2 regions of the Reinekea marina genome follow, and region 2 is predicted to be linked to the other one. Evidence: riboswitches for the same ligand, from Rfam matches in the RefSeq annotation. Region 2 holds a riboswitch; the other holds the start of a gene.

Region 1 (9,741 bases), 1.1 Mb from region 2:
AAATAGACCCAAATCATCTGATTTTTGTTATGTGGGGGGCCACTCAGCATTATGCGGATTTTGCCACTCAGATCCAATGGGTGCTAGGGCGCGAAGAGCTTACTGAAGAAGACTTCGCGACCGCGACCAAAACCATTAAAACACTTGTTCTTGGCGGGCTAGGCTTAGATCAAGATTGAGCGATTAAAGAATCGTGTTGGCTCAATAGCTCATCAATGGTGAGCTGATACGATTCCACAAAGTTTGACATAAAATAGTCTACTTCTGGGCTGTTCATTTCTCGTATATCACTCTCAATAACCTTTGCTGCCTGCTTAAATTCCGCATTCCCGGCTTGCAGCTCACCTTGGCACTTTAAGAAAGCACTGATTTTATCGGCGTATTTTACTAATTTAGCCACTTCTGGATGAATATGCTTGTGCAGCATGTGATGCTTGAAAGAAGGCTGCAGAGATTCAGGCAGTTGATTAAACAACTCATGCTCAGCTTCATCTTCTATGGTTTGGTAGGCTTTTCGAATTGTCGTTGAGTGATATTTGATCGGAGTGGGCATGTCGCCAGTGATCACTTCACTGCAATCATGATAAAGTGCCGTTGTCGCCACTTGTTCAGGGGTATATTCATGGCTAGGTTGCTTTAACACATGAAACCGAATCTCAGCCAAGGTGTGCGCAATAGTCGCTACTTGCCAGCTATGTTCCATGACATTTTCTTCAATGACATTGCGTTTAAGCCCCCAGCGTTTTATCCAACGGAGCCGGTCTAATAGTGCAAAAAATCGAAACGTTGCCATGCGGTACTCTACTGTTGAAGTGAAAAGACTATTCAAGCATTGTCTAATTATTATGACAAGTCATACTCTGGCATTGAGATAGTATAGTGGGGTTAAAAGTTGTGCGAGCCATCGCTAAAGGAATGAAATCAAATTGTTAACGTTATTTTTTGTGGCGTTTATCGCGGCAACAATGTGGCCAATGGCATCTGAAGCCTACGTCGTCTATCTGGTGTCTGCCGCATCAGAGCAATACATCACCATTTGGGTTGTTGCGAGCGCAGGAAATGCCTTAGGGTCTATCGCCATGTTTGAATTGGCGCGTTGGTCAGCGCCGTGGTTCGAATCTAAATTAACCAATGTGCAAGAAAAACACCCAAATGTACTGGTAAAAGTTCGTCGTTATGGCACCCCAAGTTTGTTTTTTGCATGGCTACCTATAGTTGGTGATGCATTACCGTTAATGGCCGGTGCGCTTAACTTTTCGCGGAGCAAGGCGTATGCTTGGTTGATCATCGGTAAAGCGGCTCGCTACGCAATTGTCATTGTCGGAGTGATATCCGTTTTTTAAGCGTACAAGCGTTACGTGAAGAGCACGGGAGGTCGTATGGGGTTTAGTTTATTTATGGACCAGCGGGACCGCATTCAAGACATGTCCCGCTTTATGAACTCCGAAGGTGCCTCATCGGAATTGATGGTTCTGCTTTATTTAGCCGGAGGGTTTCTAGTGCTGCTTTGGGTGTTGAAACTTATGCTTAAAAAGAATCAAACTAAACGCAATAAACGCTAGCCTCTCGACAGTGTCTTTAATAATTCTTTCGTCACACATTCAGGGTCTTTCGCTTCTGTGATCGCTGAAACCATTGCAATGAAATTGGGTTGAGCAGACAGTACCTGAGTTATGTTTTGCTGCGTTATGCCTCCTATGGCAACCACTGGAGTCTCTTGTGCTAAAAAACAATAGCGTTTTAGCTGTTCGATGCCCTGTATTTTACCCGACATGTCTTTTGTTTTTGTGGGGAAAATAGCGCCAACGGCGTAGTAGGAGGGTCGTAATTGTTTGGCAATCAAAAATTCATAATCGCCATGCGTACTTATACCTAAGCGTAAACCGGCGGAGTGAATTTTTTCAATATCTGCAGATTGCAAATCTTCTTGCCCCAGATGAACCCCATAAGCGTTGTGCTTTATAGCCAACTGCCAATAATCATTTATAAACAGCTGTAGTTGATGTTGCTTCGCAATAGCGACAGATTTGATGACTTCTGCTTCTATGTCGGTTGCGTTCCTATTTTTTAATCGCAGTTGTACGGTACGAACCCCCCAAGAGGCTAGTTTGGCAATCCACGTCGAAGAATCAACTATAGGGTATAAGCCGGCTTGATCAGCCATTCTAGGAAATGCACTGGCAACCGTGGGCAGGCCGCGGCGACCGACGGTAGGGTAGTAGTTCACATTTATTGGCCAACCGAAACTCGGCTTTGTTGATCGCAGTTGATAATCTCTCAACTCAGTTAAGCAAGCACTGGCCAAAATTGCAGAACTTTCTATCGAGTGTTGTTGAAATAAAGCACACGTTAGAGCGGTTGAGAAAACACAGCCTGTTCCACGTAAATTCAGTTCGCTCATGTGTTGAGTCAGGTATTGTATTTTAGTGGGGGTATTGTGTTGTATCAATAAGTCAGTCACACGGCTGTTTTTGGAATCCACTAAAGCGCTTTTAATGTATAGGCAGCCTCTAAACAGTGGAAACGCTACTTTGAAATGAACAAAAGCCGTTTTGTGATCAAATAGGGGTTTAGGCGTGTTCGTTAAATCACAATATTCACTTAGATTTGGCGTGATGACATCCACATAAGGAATCAACGGCAAAATGATATTGGCTAGAGTTTCATCGGAAAAAGCTGAGCGGTCACTACTGCTGAGCTTAATTGGGTCAAGTACCACCTTTGGTTTGTTCGGACCTAAGTTTTTTAGCCAATGTGCAATGGTTACAGCTTGGTCAGAATTTGGGAGTACACCAATTTTAATACAACTCGGTGGCGCTTGAAGAGACTCAAGTTGCGCTTTAACAACCGCAGCAGGCGTTGGCTCATTGGCCAGCATTGAATGATTAGTTTGAGCGGTGAGAGTAGAAACAACGAGTCTTGGCGATATAGAAAATCGAGCTGCGATTTCGATATCTTTCAGTGCGCCAGCAAAGCCATTAGATTCTAATCCTGAGATGATCAGTAAGTGAGATGAGGGGCTAATCACGAAATGGCATTCCTAAAGTCGGGGTACTGGGTGTGGCAAAATCCTGAGCAATAATGGTACCCGCCTTGAATGCTTCACGACCCGCTTGAACCGCCAGTTTCATGGCATGGGCCATTTTGTACGGGCTTTGTGCTTTAGCTATGGCGGTATTCAACAACACTCCATCGAATCCAAGTTCCATGGCTTGCGCGGCATGTGAAGGTTTACCGATGCCGGCATCGACGATCAACGTGGTATCGGGCAGCTCTTTTCGCAATTGCATTAAATGCTCTGGGTTTTGTAATCCTTGGCCGCTGCCAATGGGGGCACCCCACGGCATTACAACTTGGCAACCAACGGTGGCAAGCTCAACGCAAAACTCCAAATTATCGGTGCAGTAAGGCAGTACTTTAAATCCTTCCGATAAAAGCAAACGTGCACAGTCTAGGGTTTTTTCCATGTCGGGCTCTAGGCGATATTGATCTGCTACCAATTCCAGCTTTATTAAATCGGTATTAAATATTTCTCGGCTCATGTGCGCGAGTGTCATGGCCTCTTTTATGCTTTCGCAGCCGGCCGTATTGGGTAAGACATCGATAGATGATTGCTGAATAAAATCTATAAAATGTTGGGCCGAATGAAGGTCGTTCTGTTGTCGTCGTAACGATACTGTCACAAGATTAGTACCTGACTGTTCAATTGATTGTTTTAATTGCAACGGAGATGGGTAGCGAGAGGTGCCCACAATCAATCTTGATGCGTACGAATTATTATAAATGGTTAAATGAGACACCTTATCCTCCCTGTATGGGTGAGACGACATCAATGCGATCACCTTCGTTCAGCTTTGTGGTTTGGTAGTGTTGCTTCGGAACAAACTGATGATTTACCGCAACCGCAAAAGGCGATTGAAACTTGGCATGCTGAATCAGCTCAGACAAAAATTGATGTTCAATAGTCTTTGGATTTCCATTTATGGTCAGTTGCATCAATTACTCTCTTGAATGTGATTTACAATTTTTTGAGAAATGGCGGGGCCGGTTAACCACCCATGTCGGTACAATCCATTAGCCGAAATTAAATTGCCTTTTTTTAGAACAGAAGGGGCATTGTCTAAGTAGGCCGCTCGAACACCCACGTGGCTTTCTAATATTGTGGCCTCAGCAAAGGCAGGGTTGATGCTGTAAAGCGTATTGAGTAGTTCTAATGTGCTTCGAACCGTAATGGGGTGAGTGCTTTTAGATTCAACTTCTGTGGCTCCGACAACAAACGTGCTGTTTGGTTTTGGCACAATATAAATAGGATGTCGCGGGTGGATAACCCGAATAAATCTATTCAAAGACACGTCGGGGCAGTGCACTCGAATAACCTCCCCACGAACACCGCGAAGTGGGCCGATATCCTGCTGAATTGTTTCTTTATCGATTGCGCCTTCACCGCGGCAATCCACAACATAATCAAATGAATCTTGAAGCTTTTTAATTTTGCTCACGGTTAACTGTTGCTGAGAAATCGAATGGCATTCTTCGAGTAAGACACGTGTGGAAGCAGTCAAAAAACTGCGATTACAAAGCTGAGCTTCTGGTTGCAGTAAAAATGCGCTATGACTGTTTTTAATATCCGGTTCAATATCGTTTATCTGCGCATTTGTTAAAGGTTTTATATCGACGTCGCGAGTAGCCAGCTTTGATTTAATGTCATAATGAAATTGTTGTAGCCCCGGCTGCTCATGAGCCGATGCTACCACCAAGCTGCCGTCATCTCGAAAATAGACGTCTCGCCCTAAGGGGTCATATTCAGCCATTCTTTGAAGTATCTTTGGCCATAAGCTGAGGCTTTTAAACCCCAAATCAACGACCTCAGGGTGTGCATGAGCCGACTCCGAAATGGGGCTGATCATACCGGCAGAAACAAAGGCCGCATTGTGATTGGAAGTGAGTTCAGATTTTTCGAAAAGACTGACCTGCGTTCCTTGGTTCAACAAAGAGAGCGCTGTTAACCTACCGACAACGCCCGCCCCAATTACGGCTACTTTCATTCCTCATTCTCGGCATTGACGTATAGGTTCGATCCTTGCTCCTTAAACTTCTGAGACATGGATTTAAACCCGTCGTCGGTTTGAGTTTCGGCGAGTTGAATGTCTTTACCAGTGACTGTTTTCAATGATACTTGTTCTGCTTTGTGATCTCTTTTTAGATCTTGACTGAGCTTCATTGAGCAAAATTTTGGACCACACATTGAGCAAAAGTGCGCTTTCTTAGCCGAAGGTTTTGGTAACGTTGCATCGTGGTATTCACGTGCGGTCATTGGGTCCATGGCGAGGTTGAATTGATCTTCCCATCGAAATTCAAATCGGGCTTTCGACAGTGCATTGTCACGTATTTGTGCGCCAGGGTGGCCTTTTGCTAAATCAGCGGCATGCGCTGCAATTTTGTAGGCGATCAGACCTTGTTTCACATCTTCTTTATTGGGTAAGCCTAGATGTTCTTTCGGGGTGACATAGCACAACATTGCGCACCCATACCAACCTATGTTGGCCGCGCCTAAGGCTGAAGTCATATGATCATAGCCCGGAGCTATGTCAGTGGTGAGAGGTCCTAAGGTGTAGAATGGGGCTTCGTAACAATGGCGAAGTTGTTCATCCATGTTTTCCTTAATCATTTGCAGTGGTACATGGCCTGGTCCTTCGATCATCACCTGAACATCGTGTTGCCAAGCAATTTTAGTGAGTTCTCCTAAGGTACGTAACTCTGAAAACTGTGCTTCGTCATTAGCATCGTATACAGACCCTGGGCGTAACCCATCGCCTAAAGAAATGGAAATGTCGTATTGTTTTAAAATTTGGCATAGCTCTTCGAAGTGGCTGTATATAAAATTTTCTTGATGGTGCGCCAAGCACCACTTCGCCATGATGGCACCCCCGCGAGAGACAATACCGGTTAATCGGTTCGCGGTCATTGGAATGTAGCGCAATAGCACTCCCGCGTGGAGTGTCATATAATCCACGCCCTGATTGGCTTGCTCAATGATGGTTTCCCGCAATACTTCCCAGCTTAAATCTTCGGCGATTCCGTTTACTTTTTCTAAAGCTTGATAAATGGGTACGGTTCCAATAGGAATCGGTGCATTGCGTAAAATCCATTCACGCGTTTGGTGAATGTTATCGCCGGTCGATAAATCCATTAAGGTGTCGGCACCCCAGCGGGTAGACCACACTAATTTTTCAACTTCGTCTTCGATGTTTGAACTGACAGGTGAGTTGCCAATGTTGGCATTTACTTTAACTAAAAAGTTTCTACCGATGATCATCGGTTCTAGTTCTGGGTGGTTAACGTTTGCGGGAATAATAGCCCGCCCTTCAGCAATTTCTTTACGCACAAATTCAGGCGTAATCTCATCAGGAATGTTTGCCCCCCAAGACTCACCCTTCTGTTGTGTTTTTAAAAGCTCAGATTGATACGCTTGACGGTTTAAGTTTTCACGTATTGCAACAAATTCCATCTCTTTAGTAATAATGCCGGCCTTGGCATAGGCCATTTGAGTCACGGCGGAACCTTTTTTGGCTCGTAAACAGGTAGTGGTTTGAGGTTCAAAATTGGCCGAGGGGACCGGATTATTCGATGCAATGAACTCTAGCGTATCATCTCTTTTGGCAATCCAGGGTTTTCGAAGTAACGGCAAGCCTTGATGAATATCAACAAAACAATTTTTGTCAGTTATAGGGCCTGTGGTGTCATAGACATAAATATCTTCATTACTCTCATAGCTAATTTTACCCTGTGCCGATTCTAGCAACGTATCACTTTGACTGATCTTTCGCATCGGTACTTGAATGCCGTCAGACCCATTTAGAAACACTTTCTCTGATGCAGGAAAGGGTTGACCATTAAGTTGGTTTAAAAAAGTTTCAGAAAAGTTTACCGATTGAGAATTGTTATTCGACATAGCATCACCACAGTTCGTTTGTGAATGTCTGTCGAATGGGAAGCGCCAAAAACATGGCACAATAAAATCGAACGCAATGTAAAAGTATACACTCAAGCGTACTATCTTGATTCCTACGCCAGTATTAACTGGATCAGGTTCCGCGAATTCTGCAATGCAGTCTCAGCCCCTTAAAAGGGCACTCCGACAAGACGTTTTAAAAAATTATAACGATAATAATCTAAACGGTGCAAGCTATATTTTTTGTTTCAATAAAAACTGAACCGGATGAAGAATGGATTTTTGATCCACCCGTTTTACTTGGCTTCGGCACGAATAGCCAGTCGCTACGAGTGTTTCAATCGATTCATTTGCAACAACTTCTCGCCAAGAAAGATCATAAATACCAATCGAATTTTTTTTGTTTTTGGTTTCATGACCAAAGGTGCCAGCCATGCCACAACAACCAACAGGTTTCTGAATTAGGCGTTGATTGAGTTGGTCAAATACCGCAACCCATTGAGCAGAAGAGGCGGGTGCATTAGTTTTTTCAGTGCAATGCCCAAGCATCGTAGCTTTATTGGGTTTAAACTGCGTGCGATTTTCTTCCAGTACACTCAGGTGTTGCGCTAAAAATTCTTGAATGAGTAAAACGGTTGGCATTGCCGCATCGACGTATTTGGCATATTCTGAACGGTATGCCAACGTCATAGCAGGATCCATTCCGATCATTGGAACGCCACTGTGAGCAATGTTCGATAGTTTACGTTGATTGCGGTTTGCAACCCACTTGAATGTGTGCAAAAAGCCATGAACATGTAAAGGTTTACCATTGGCATGGTAGGGCATCATCCAAACACGGAAACCCAAGGTTTGGAGTAAGTCGATGCAGTCTAATACCATGTTGGTTTCAAAGTAACTGGTGAAGGCATCTTGAACGATTACCACTGATTTATTTTTCTCAACCAAGCTCAATGCCGACAGCATACTCGCATCGGCGAACAATACTTTTCGTTTTCGCAATTCTTTTCGTAAATTCAACGTGTGCAATTGTGGGCTATCTACCATGCCGACAACATTTTGCAATAAACGAGTAATCCATTTATTACGCATTAACCCGTTATAAATACTCTTGACCGGTTGTTTAGAAATGACCGGGATCATAAATTCGAGCAATCCAACAACGTAGTCTTTTAACGGTCGTAAGTATCGGCTGTAGTATATTTGAAAAAATTTAGACCGGAACTCGGGTACATCAACTTTGATTGGGCATTGGCCCGTACAAGATTTACACGCCAAACAAGCGTCCATTGACTCGGCAACTTCATGACTAAAATCATATTGGCCGCGCTTTTTCGAAAAACTGTTCCATGCTCTAGGTATAAAATGCCAGAGTGGGAGTTTTAGCTGTTCCTTTTTTGCCAGTTGTTCGGTATCAAGCCCTTGATTCCCTAGCAATCGAGTCCATTCACGCACTAAAGACGCCCGACCTTTTGGAGAGAACCGTCGGTCTCGAGTTACTTTCCAAGATGGGCACATGGCATCGTTTGGATCAAAGTTATAGCATGCGCCGTTACCGTTGCAGTACATACCTTCTTTAAAGTGATGCCAACTTTGGCTTGGAATCGTGCGATCTAATGACCCTCTGGTAGGGACTTCATCTATTTTTAATAGTTCGATACCCGCTTCATGTGTGGCAATTTTACCCGGGTTCAATTGGTTACGTGGATCAAAGGTGCGCTTAATTAATTGTAGTTCAGGGTAAAGATCGCCGAAAAATTTCGGGGCAAACTCTGAACGAACTCCTTTGCCATGCTCCCCCCACAATAAACCGTTGTATTTCTTTACTAACTCGACTACTTGGTCGGTGATTTTTCTAATTTCTAATTCTTGTTGTTTATCTTTTAAATCAAGCGCAGGACGCACGTGTAAAACACCGGCGTCTACGTGGCCGAACATGCCATATCGCAAATTATTTGCATCGAGTACCGCTCTGAATTCCATAATAAAATCGGCTAAATTTTCAGGCGGAACCGCAGTATCTTCAACAAAAGGCACCGGGCGCGCTTCGCCTTTTGCGTTTCCTAACAAGCCGACGGCCTTTTTACGCATTGCCCAGATTTTCTTGACCGCGTCATCACCCCAAGCAATAGAATAACCAACGGCGGTTGCCGAAGGTTGGTCTAAAAGTTGTGTCAGTCTTGCGACGCCTTGTTCCAATTCGGCTTCGGAATTGGCGGTGTATTCCACCAAATTTATACCATCAACAAGAGCTTCATTGGCGTCGAAGTAGTCGGCAACAGTAGACCAACTGGTGTCCTCTCGCGCTAAATTCAATACCGTACTGTCTATGGTTTCTATGGAAGTTGGCGTTGCCTGCATCAGGGCTTGCGCATCGCGCAGAGATGATTCGAAGCTGCTGTAAAACACATTGACCAGTGCGGCGAATTTTGGGATCGGCAGTACATTTATTTTGGCTTCGGTGATAAAACCCAAGGTGCCTTCAGAGCCACATAACAGGTTGTTTAAATTAATACGGTCTTCGTTTTCCTCTATGTGAGCTAAGTCATAGCCCGTTAAACAACGGTTTAAAGGCGGAAATTTTTTGGCTATGTCATCTTTTCTACGAGAAGCAATGTCTTCGGCAACTGTGTAAAGGTTGGCGATTGTGCCAGTTTGAGGGCGCTTACGTTTTTCGATGGACTGAGTTTGAATAACATCGCCACCCACCAATGCTGTGGTTAATTCTAAAACGTGGTCACGCGTTTTTCCGTACATTACAGAGCCTTGACCGCTGGCATCAGTATTGA
Region 2 (9,741 bases):
GCTTCAGCGATGCCAAGAGCATCCCTGGTGTCATTTTTGTTCACCTGAACGAAGGGTTTAACGTAACGAGGGTGTATAACTTTAACGGTGTGACCGAGCTTAGCCAACTGCCTAGCCCAGTAATGGGATCCGCTGCAAGCTTCCATAGCGACGACAGATGTTGGCTGCTTCGCAAGAAAAGGCAACACTTGAGCACGCTTGAGCTGCTTCTTTTTAATCTCATTGCCGCGATGATCTAACACAGACAATTGAAAAACAGACTTCGCCAAATCAAGACCGATAATGTTAGTATTTTGCATGATGGATCCTCCTGCTGGATGCCGTACCTGATTAGAGTTTTGCAACTTAATCATGGCACAAGTGGGACGGGTCCATCTCATTTCCTACGCAACATTGGATATGAAAGTGGCAACCTATTAAGCCTTGAGGGTGTGGGTGGGTTGAGTGGGTATCTGAGCCATGGATGGCGAAGCTAAGCGGCGCAGGATGCGCGAACAGCGACCGCTCAAGCCATCCACACCTTCAAGGCGACCACCGCCTCCGAAAGCAACAAGCAGCAGAACTCAAAGGCCGACCACTGGCACCATAGGAAACGCAGTAGTTATTCAAGCCGACCACCGCCTCCGAAAACACCAAGCCGCAGTATTCAAAAGCCGACCAATGGCACCTGAGGTAACCCTTTTGGTTACACACCCACAGATCTATTGGCTTAGGAGTTTTGCTGCCCATTGAGTGTCAGGATGGATTTCTAGGCCAATCTTAATAACTACTGTTAGAGGAATTGCTAGTAGCATGCCTACGGGCCCTAGTATCCAACCCCAAAAGACTAGTGAGAGAAATACAATTAGAGGGGATATATCTAGGGTACGGCCCATTAATTTTGGCTCAATGAAGTTGCCAATGACCATGTTGATTCCGACAAAGCCTGTTAAGGAGATTAAAAACCCAGGTAGTCCTAGCTGGATGCTGGCGAGTAAGACTGGTGGAATGGCGGCGAGCATAGAACCAATGTTGGGGACGAAATTCATTAGAAACGCTAACGTTCCCCAAATAACCGGGTAATCAACGCCTAATAACCACAGGAATATTCCGACGATTAAACCGGTAGCAATACTTATTAACGTTTTGATTAACAGGTAGCGCTGAACAAGTTTAGAAAAACGTTTTACATAATTAATGGTTAAATCATCGCCTAGGGCGAAAGTAACTTTTTTGGCAGCACTTTGTGCTTCATAAAGTGAAAAGATAAGGGTAAATAAAACTAAAACGATGGCCGTGAGAAAACTACCAATGCTTGAGAACAATGTACCAGCAAAACTTAGCAGCCTTTCTGTAGGTCGTAGCTCTTCAATGTATTGCTGAACATCATTGGTGATCCATGGCGCTGATTCTCGTAAGGTGGTTAGCCACTTTTCAACCTGAACAGTATAGGTCGGAAAGTTATTGATGAAATCACCGCTCGACGCAGCAACTATAGAGCCAACGCCGTAGAAAAAGGTAAAAACTAGTCCGACCATTAAGGTGATAGATAGCCCCAAAGGTACGCGCAAGCGCCTTAATAAAGCTACGCCAGGGTTAGTAAGCAATGCCAAGAAGAAGGCAATTAAAACTGGAACTATGATGGGTTGTGCGATTTTAACGCCCGCAATGATAATGACGATAGACGCGCAGGAGATTAAAAACCGAGTGGTAGGTGAATCTAACATAGCTTTCCTAAACAGATTGAATCAGTTATTCCCGATACCATACATGACAACAAAGTCACTGCCAATTTAGTCACCGAAAGTTTAATAACGCGCCTTAATATTTATTAGAAGTAAGTCCCAATGTCTGTACTGGTACTTTGTCAGTAAGATCGGATGAGACTTTGGATACACGAAAGGTATCTCGACAAGCATCCATGGTTAATAAGGGTTCAAAGTCAGAAAAGGGCTTATTCGGATCGATCCAGTCGAGTATTTCACTGGGTCTTAGAATAAGCGGAAATGATTTTGCATGGATGTCTAAAAATTCATTATGAGGTGGTAAAGTAATAATAGAAGTGTTTACTTGAGGGTTTCCGTGTTGATCAAGTCTTAATTTTGAGACTGCGCCAAAAAGCATCAGCCCCTCTGTCGCAGGCTCAATTAAGTGTTGCACTTTTCGAGTCGGTTGCATTTTTTTTGAGTCTAAGCCCATACTTATGCAATCTGAATATTTTAGCTCGCCCTTATAAATAGGCTGCCACTCGCAAAAACCAGAGCCGATAACAATACTCTTAACACTGCGTGGTTTTTGTACATGAAGTGGTGATTTACCCACCTTGCTGCTTTTAGAATTAAAGCTTGTGATTTTTGAATTAACCGAACCATCGGGGTGTGTCGCTAGCCACCAAGTAGAGCCCATTAATTTTGGACCAGCTTTAGAAGGCACCATGGTCAGAACTTTATCGGTAGGGCGAAGATGCGGGTGGCGAATAACGTCAGAAATTTCGTCAGGCTGGTAACCAGCTATTTCAAAAAGGGGCAATAAAAGTGGGTAATCTGTAACGTTATAAATATATCCACACATATTAAACCCCCAGCTTTAGGCTATTGTCCATTTATTAACGAATTCTTGCTGTTTTTGAACTGTACTATTTTTTGGAAACCTTACTTGGTACCAGAGTATAGACATCGCTTCGACAAGTGGAAGCAAAGGTTGGAGTTGTTCATAAGATATACCAAGCTTGTTAAGGCAATAAGATCTTTGCTCTAAATCTAAGTTAAATCCTAGAATAAAGCAGGCAATGTCGACTAATGGGTCTCCTGGAGCCGCATATTCCCAATCGTTCAGAAGTAGGCCAGTGTTGTTTTTATATAGGTTCCCAACATGCCAGTCGTGATGACAAAGGACCAATGTTTCAGGCAATTGATAAGCTTGAGTATAGTCCTTTAAAGTCGACGAAAATTCGTTTGACAAGGCCGTAGACTGTTTTTGCAAGCGCGCTATTTGTAATGTGATATCTAAGGGGGGAGCGGTTAATGCCGTAATATCACAGTGATGAACTTGTTTTAAAAGATTTAATAAACAGTCAACGTCGTTCTCAACAGAGAGGGGTAAAGCTGATACCCAAGGTGTAACAAGGTAATCTGCAGTGGCCAATTCAGGGTGCAAGCACCAAGAAACACTTTGTAAGTGTTGTAAAATAGCAATTTCTCGATCTCTATCAATACCTAGGTTTTTGGCTTTAGATGAGTTAATCCTTACAGCAAATAGCCCATTTGGCGATTCAAGTTGATATAGGCGATTTGTTAAACTGCTTTCTAGGCGCTTTATACTGACGTTCTCAGTGAATAGGTCTGTTAATTCTCTTAAAATATGATCCAGTAACATCAATGGCTCTAGGTTTTCATTAAAAAGTCTGTAAACTATGCCTCGTTCTTGCCGGGGTGCCAAGCAAATCAATTGCAATGTGCTGAGAAAAACCCGTTGAACCTGAACCAGTTTGTACTGGCGTAGGGAGCAAAGACTTCAATTAATGAAATCGTCTGTGCAACTCTCCCTCATCTATTCTTAGATACGCTGGTGTCAATGATTATTGATACAGGATTACGAATACATGAATAAAACCACATTATTTTCAAGCTTAGTATTAGCAGCCAGTGCTTCAGTGTTTTCAACTGAAAGTAATTTGACTGTATATACCTATGAGTCATTTACCAGTGAATGGGGCCCAGGTCCAGCATTAGAAAAAGCCTTTGAAGCCCAGTGCAATTGCAATGTTGACTTTGTTGGCTTAGAAGATGGTGTTGCATTGCTAAATCGCTTAAAGCTTGAAGGGAAGCAAAGCCAGGCCGATATAATTTTGGGCATAGATGATGCCTTGGTAGCCGAAGCTAAAGCCTTAGGTTTAATTGCAGATTCTGGAGTTGATCTTTCAAAATTAAGCTTGCCTTATGAGTGGAGCGACTCAAAATTTGTACCTTATGATTACGGGCATTTTGCGTTTGTTTATGATCAAACTAAGCTTAAAAACGTACCGAGCTCACTTAAGGAACTGGTAGAAGAAAGCAAAGTAAGTATTATTTATCAAGACCCTCGAATAAGTACTCCTGGTCAAGGCTTGATGCTCTGGATGAAATCGGTTTATGGTGAGAAAGCCAATGAAGCATGGCAACAACTGCAGGCGAAAGCGGTGACCGTTACTCCAGGCTGGAGTGAAGCCTATGCGTTGTTTTTAGAAGGGCAAAGTGACATGGTGTTAAGTTATGTCACGTCACCCGCATACCACATGACTTGGGATGATACGGACAAGTATCAGGCCGCACAGTTCTCAGAAGGTCACTACACGCAAATTGAAGTAGCGGCGGCGTTAGAATCCAGTGCAAATATAGAGCTGGCGCGTGAGTTTTTGAGTTTTCTAGTGACAAAACCAGCGCAAGATGTTTTTGCAGGAACAAACTGGATGTGGCCAGTGCTAGAAAGTGCAGAGAAACCAGAAGCATTTGATCAGTTATTTAGCCCGTCTTCTTTGTACTTTAGCAGTGAAGAAGTGTTAGCTAATCGAAGAGATTGGGTTAAAGAGTGGCGTAATGCCGCGAGTCAGTAATCGCTTTCTTTTGAACGCCAACCGAGTAGCCATGTGGTTGATGCTGGCTACTCTGGTCTTTGCCTGTATAGGGCTATTTTTACACCCTGGTCAAGGCTATCCTTTAGCTTCATATTTTGATGCTTGGATGCTACGTATTATTCAATTTTCACTCGTTCAAGCCTTTTTATCAGCCTTTATTTCTGTCTTATTTGCCATCCCTTTTGCGTTAATCCTTTCTTCAAAAACGTTTCGTTTTAATTGGATCATCAAAGCTTTATTAAACCTATTTTTTATTATGCCAGTACTGACAATTGTGTTATCGGTTATTTCATTTTATGGCAATTGGGTACCTATATTCAGTATTGTCGGCATTGTATTGGCACATGTAATGCTAAATTTACCTTATGCGTTAAGAATATTTTGGCAACGTTTGGATCGTATATCCCTTGAGCACAAGCTGCTTGCGCAAAGCATTGGTATGAGCCCGTTTCAACAGTTTAAAGTATTGCAGTGGCCAGTTATCTTGTCGGCCTTAAAACCTGTGTTTGTAATCGTGTTTTTATTTTGCTTTAGTAGTTTTACTATTGTACTTACCTTAGGCGGAGGACCTGCCAATACCAATTTGGAAGTGGCAATCTATCAAGCGTTGAAATTTGATTTTGACCCTAAAGGTGCCGCAATTTATGCATTGGTGCATGGTGTTTTTGCCGTTATCATGATGCTTACATTAGGTCGCCGAAAAGAATTTAGTTTTGAATTTTCTCGCTCTGAGCCATCAGCCGCGGACTGGCCAAATATGGTGCAATGCATTGCCTTAGGCTTCCTTGCCATTGTGTTGGGTGCTCCCCTGGTTAGCCTAGCTTTACATTCTGTTAGTCAGCCATTTGAATGGCCTAATCAACTTTTAGCCGCCATTTCAAATAGCCTCGTTATCGCCTTTCTAAGTGCGGTGGCGGCCGTCGTGCTTGCATTAGCTCGTTGCGAAAGCCAAGATACGAAAGTGAACCGAGTGTTGGATTTCGGTGTTTTGTTGATACCCACTATGGTTATATTGACGGGTTTATTTCTGTTGGCTATGAAGTTTGGTGTGGCCTATGACATAACTTGGCCATTGATCATATGGATGAATGCACTGATGGCGTTGCCGTTTATTTCGAATCCAATCCACTCACGTTTTCGAATCGCTAAGGAGCGTTATCAGCCTCTAGTTCGCACTCTTTCGCTCTCAGAAGTGACCGTCGTCAAATATATTTATTGGCCCATTCTAAAATCAAGTTTGCCGTGGGCTTTTGCGCTTTCAATGGTATTAAGTGTTGGAGATCTTGGCGTCGCAGCGCTTGTCGGGTCGGCACAATTTATTACCTTGCCGATATTGATTTATCAGGCAATGGGAAGTTATCAAATGGTTTTTGCCTCTCAATTATCGGCCTTGTTACTGTTCATAAGCTTAGCCATATTGATGTTTGGTGAATGGTTCAGTGAGGAAAAACATGCTAGACGTTGAAAACCTTCAAGTTACTCTCGCTAATTTGGGCTTTCGTTGGAATTTTAAGTTACCCGAAGGAAGCTTTTTAGCCGTGACTGGTTCCAGTGGTATAGGAAAATCTACTCTTTTAAAATCTTTAATCGGAATGCAACGTCGGCAGACTGGCACCGTAAGATGGAAGGGCAAGGAGTGCAATATTGAAGCAACCGGCTTGCAACCTTTTGGGATGTTGTTCCAAAAAGATAATGTTTTTGATCATTTGAGCGTGGAACGAAATTTATCTTTTGGGCTAAGCGCCAATGGCAAGTTGAAAAGCGAGCAGTATCAACTACTGGAAAGTGCGGCCAGACGCTTTGGCATATTAGACCAGCTTTCTAAACGAGCCTCTAGCTTATCTGGCGGGCAGCAGCAGCGCGTTGCTCTTGCTCGTGTATTTCTTCAAAATAAGCCGGTGTTATTGCTTGATGAGCCCTTTGCATCGCTAGACCCAGAATTGCGACAAGATGGATTGAAATGGGTGCTGGAGTTGCAACGAGAACAAGGTGCGACCATTATTATGGTGACTCACCACTTAAGTGAGGTAGAGCATGTAGCGCAGTTTCAATTAGAGGGGCTGTCGGCTAGCCATTGGGCGTTCTCGTCATTATAAAGTAGAACAAAGTAAGGTTTGTATAGGTATGAAAATAGGTTTCATTGTGAACCCTTGGTCCGGTATCGGTGGTTCGGTTGCGTTAAAAGGCAGCGATGGAAAAACCATTCGAGAGCAAGCCATTAAGCTCGGTGCAACTCAAAAAGCGATGGCAAAAGCCAGTGTTATGATCGAGACATTTTTAGCACAGAGTAATCATCAAACCCATAGCTGGTTCAGCGCTCAAGGTGACCTTGGAGGCTCTATTCTTAAGCAGTACGATATAGAGCCCTTGTCTTTATATCCTGAGGAACTTCCCGATCAAACCGAATCTCAAGATACTCGAAATATAGTGGCGTGGCTTGTTAGCTGTGGCGTCGATATTATTGTCTTTGCCGGCGGTGATGGAACCGCGCGTGATGTGTGTTCGGTTGTTCAAGATCACATACCAGTTATTGGTATTCCAGCTGGAGTGAAAATTCACTCTGGTGTTTTCGCTGTAACACCGCATGCCGCGGGCGAGGTGATGGCTGGGCTAGTTCAAGGTCATTTAACGGATTTACGCTTAGAAGAAGTTCGAGACATTGATGAAGATGCCTTCAGAGAGAATCGAGTGGCCTCAAAATACTACGGCGAGATGAAGGTGCCGGTCAGCGCGCAATTTATGCAACATGTTAAAGTGGGTGGGATCGAGCAAGAAGACCTAGTATTAAACGATATTGCTGAATGGTTAGATGAAACCAGCGAATCAGAAGTCGTTTATTTAATGGGCAGTGGAAAAACGATCGACTTTTTGATGCAACAAGTTGGTGTAAGCAATACTCTGCTTGGGGTAGATGCTGTATTAAATAGAACACTCTTAAAAGCCGATTGTACTGAGCAAGATATATTAGCAATACTAAAAACCCACAAGGTGAAACTTGTCATCAGTATTATTGGTGGGCAAGGTCATATTTTTGGGCGTGGAAACCATCAATTTAGCCCCAAAGTGTTAAAAACAGTCGGTAAGGCAAATGTAATTGTGATTGGCACCAAGGCAAAATTAAGATCATTAGAGGGTCGACCATTAATAATCGACAGTGGTGATAGGGCTCTAGATTTAGAATGGACTGGACTGATTACCCTTCTTACGGGTTACAATGACGAAGTTTTATATCCTTTGGTATCACAATGAATCTATATGGTCGTCTGTTCTTATTCTCTCTTAAATCAATCATAACCAAGCCAAAATTTGATCCTCTGGCAACGGTGGAAACCAATTTCCGAGTTTGGCCCCACGATATGGATGTCAATATTCATCTAACAGCCGCACGATACTTTTCGTTTGGCGATCTAGGTCGAATGGGCTGGCTGCGAAACAACGGTTTTTTGTGGCGCTTTTTTAAGGGTGGTTACCGCGCAGTCCTAAATGCCCAAGAATTGACGTATATTCGTGAGTTTACGCCCTTTAGCAAAGTGAAACTGGAAGTAGAGCTGATGAGCTGGGATGAAAAATATGGTTATTTTGAACAGCGCTTTTACAGTAAAGGAAAGCTTTTTGCTGTTGGTCACGCCAGAATGGCGATTCTCCAGAAAGGTAAAGTACTGCCTTACGATGCTGTCTTTGAGTCTTTTGGGCAGCAATGCCAATCCCCTTCAGAAACAGAAGCTATACGTGATTGGAAAGAAACGTTAGCCGCGAAAAAGGCTCACTTTTCTTGAGCAAGTCGAATACTTTTCGTCGTGGCTTTTTAAAAGGCGCTATCGACTCATTACCTATGGTTGTTGCGGCAATTCCGTTTGGGTTATTGTTTGGCATGTTAGCCCCTACTAACGGAATTGCTAGTTGGGTTGCAATCGCTATTTCTGCTTTCGTTTTTGCAGGCAGCGCGCAATACGTAGCAATGGGGTTAATGGCCGTTGGTACACCAGCGGCTCTTATTGTATTGACTACTTTCGTGGTTAATTTAAGGCATTTACTGTATGCATTCGCCATGTTGATTCCTACGAAGCATTGGTCCAAAAAGCAAAAAGTAGGGGCAAGTTTTTTCTTAACCGACGAAACCTTTGTGACTTTCAACCAAAAGCATTTATCCGGGCTTGAGCCATCGCAGAGTTTTTCCTATTACGCGGGTTCGGCCGCTTTTATGTATTTAAATTGGCAAATTTGTACATGGGTAGGTTTATGGGCGGGCACTTCCTTAAGTGGTGTCGAATCCATGGGGCTCGAATTTGCCATGGTTACAGCCTTTATAGCAATGATGACGCCAATGTTAAAGCGAAGGCGAAATATAGCGAGTGCCCTTATTGCCTTTGTATTTGCATGGATATTTAAAGATATTCCGAACAAGTTGGGCATTATAGTTTCGGTGCTTTTCGCAGCTATCATTGCCTCTAGAATTCCAGATTCGGAGGATGATTCGTGATTTCACTTATTTTAATGATTTTAGGCATGGTGGTCGTTACTTGGGGTGCACGCATTGCGCCGGTGTTGATGCCCAGATTAACTTTGCCGCCTTCTGCTCTGCGCATATTAAATTGCGTACCGGCTGCTGTATTGTCTGCATTAATTGCAGAACCAATTTTAAACCCAGTGGCCAGTAATGGCAGTTTTCTACAACCAAGTGTACTTGCTGCGGTGCTTTGTTTAATCATGGGGCTGATAGGCATGCCTATGTTATTAACCGTAATTATAGGCATGGCCAGTTTTTGGTTGTTGGGCATGTGGGTTTGAATTTGAATAGTCGACATGAAGAGCCTAGGCTTTATGTTTCAGCATATTTACACAGATTGCTCCACAGAAAAGGCCGTCAATTTCACCTCAATCGTTTATCCTTGGTAAACTACGATCATCACTTTTTAAAGCAGGCTTCACAATGACAATACAACATGGTCAGTCCGGTATTCCAATAGTACTCATCGCTCAAAGTCAGTTCGATTCATGGTTACAAGTACAAGCTAAACCGACTCAACAATGGTTGACCAATAATGACTTTTCAACGCCAGGTCACATTTCAATTCCTAATAGCGAAGGTGACATTGAGTCCGTTTTAGTCGTTGCCAGTGATGTCCATTCTATTTGGTCATTATCTTCCG

The links. Region 2 has a riboswitch for thiamine pyrophosphate ahead of thiB (thiamine ABC transporter substrate binding subunit). Riboswitches for the same ligand answer to the same signal wherever they lie in the genome.
Region 1: it holds a riboswitch for thiamine pyrophosphate, as region 2 does, so the genes downstream of both, thiC (phosphomethylpyrimidine synthase ThiC) here and thiB (thiamine ABC transporter substrate binding subunit) in region 2, are expected to answer to the same signal.

What each region holds. Positions count from the first base shown of each region.
Region 1 is NZ_JAUFQI010000001.1:2,564,295-2,574,035, reverse strand. It holds gene QWZ13_RS13855 (TetR/AcrR family transcriptional regulator) at 1-179, shown strand, start outside; gene yfbR (5'-deoxynucleotidase) at 170-829, opposite strand; gene QWZ13_RS13845 (YqaA family protein) at 927-1,343, shown strand; gene QWZ13_RS13840 (hypothetical protein) at 1,359-1,562, shown strand; gene thiE (thiamine phosphate synthase) at 1,559-3,028, opposite strand; gene QWZ13_RS13830 (thiazole synthase) at 3,021-3,830, opposite strand; gene thiS (sulfur carrier protein ThiS) at 3,802-3,996, opposite strand; gene QWZ13_RS13820 (FAD-dependent oxidoreductase) at 3,996-5,045, opposite strand; gene thiC (phosphomethylpyrimidine synthase ThiC) at 5,042-6,952, opposite strand; TPP riboswitch at 7,046-7,148, opposite strand; gene ydiJ (D-2-hydroxyglutarate dehydrogenase YdiJ) at 7,187-9,741, opposite strand, start outside.
Region 2 is NZ_JAUFQI010000001.1:1,430,466-1,440,206, forward strand. It holds gene QWZ13_RS07505 (IS110 family RNA-guided transposase) at 1-299, opposite strand, end outside; gene QWZ13_RS07510 (hypothetical protein) at 294-476, shown strand; gene QWZ13_RS07515 (hypothetical protein) at 487-732, shown strand; gene QWZ13_RS07520 (AI-2E family transporter) at 702-1,706, opposite strand; gene QWZ13_RS07525 (SOS response-associated peptidase family protein) at 1,801-2,550, opposite strand; gene QWZ13_RS07530 (phosphotransferase) at 2,566-3,432, opposite strand; TPP riboswitch at 3,397-3,500, shown strand; gene thiB (thiamine ABC transporter substrate binding subunit) at 3,560-4,570, shown strand; gene QWZ13_RS07540 (ABC transporter permease family protein) at 4,554-6,056, shown strand; gene QWZ13_RS07545 (ATP-binding cassette domain-containing protein) at 6,043-6,687, shown strand; gene QWZ13_RS07550 (ATP-NAD kinase family protein) at 6,716-7,840, shown strand; gene QWZ13_RS07555 (thioesterase family protein) at 7,837-8,367, shown strand; gene QWZ13_RS07560 (AzlC family ABC transporter permease) at 8,325-9,071, shown strand; gene QWZ13_RS19910 (AzlD domain-containing protein) at 9,140-9,379, shown strand; gene QWZ13_RS07570 (hypothetical protein) at 9,382-9,525, shown strand; gene QWZ13_RS07575 (leucyl aminopeptidase family protein) at 9,522-9,741, shown strand, end outside.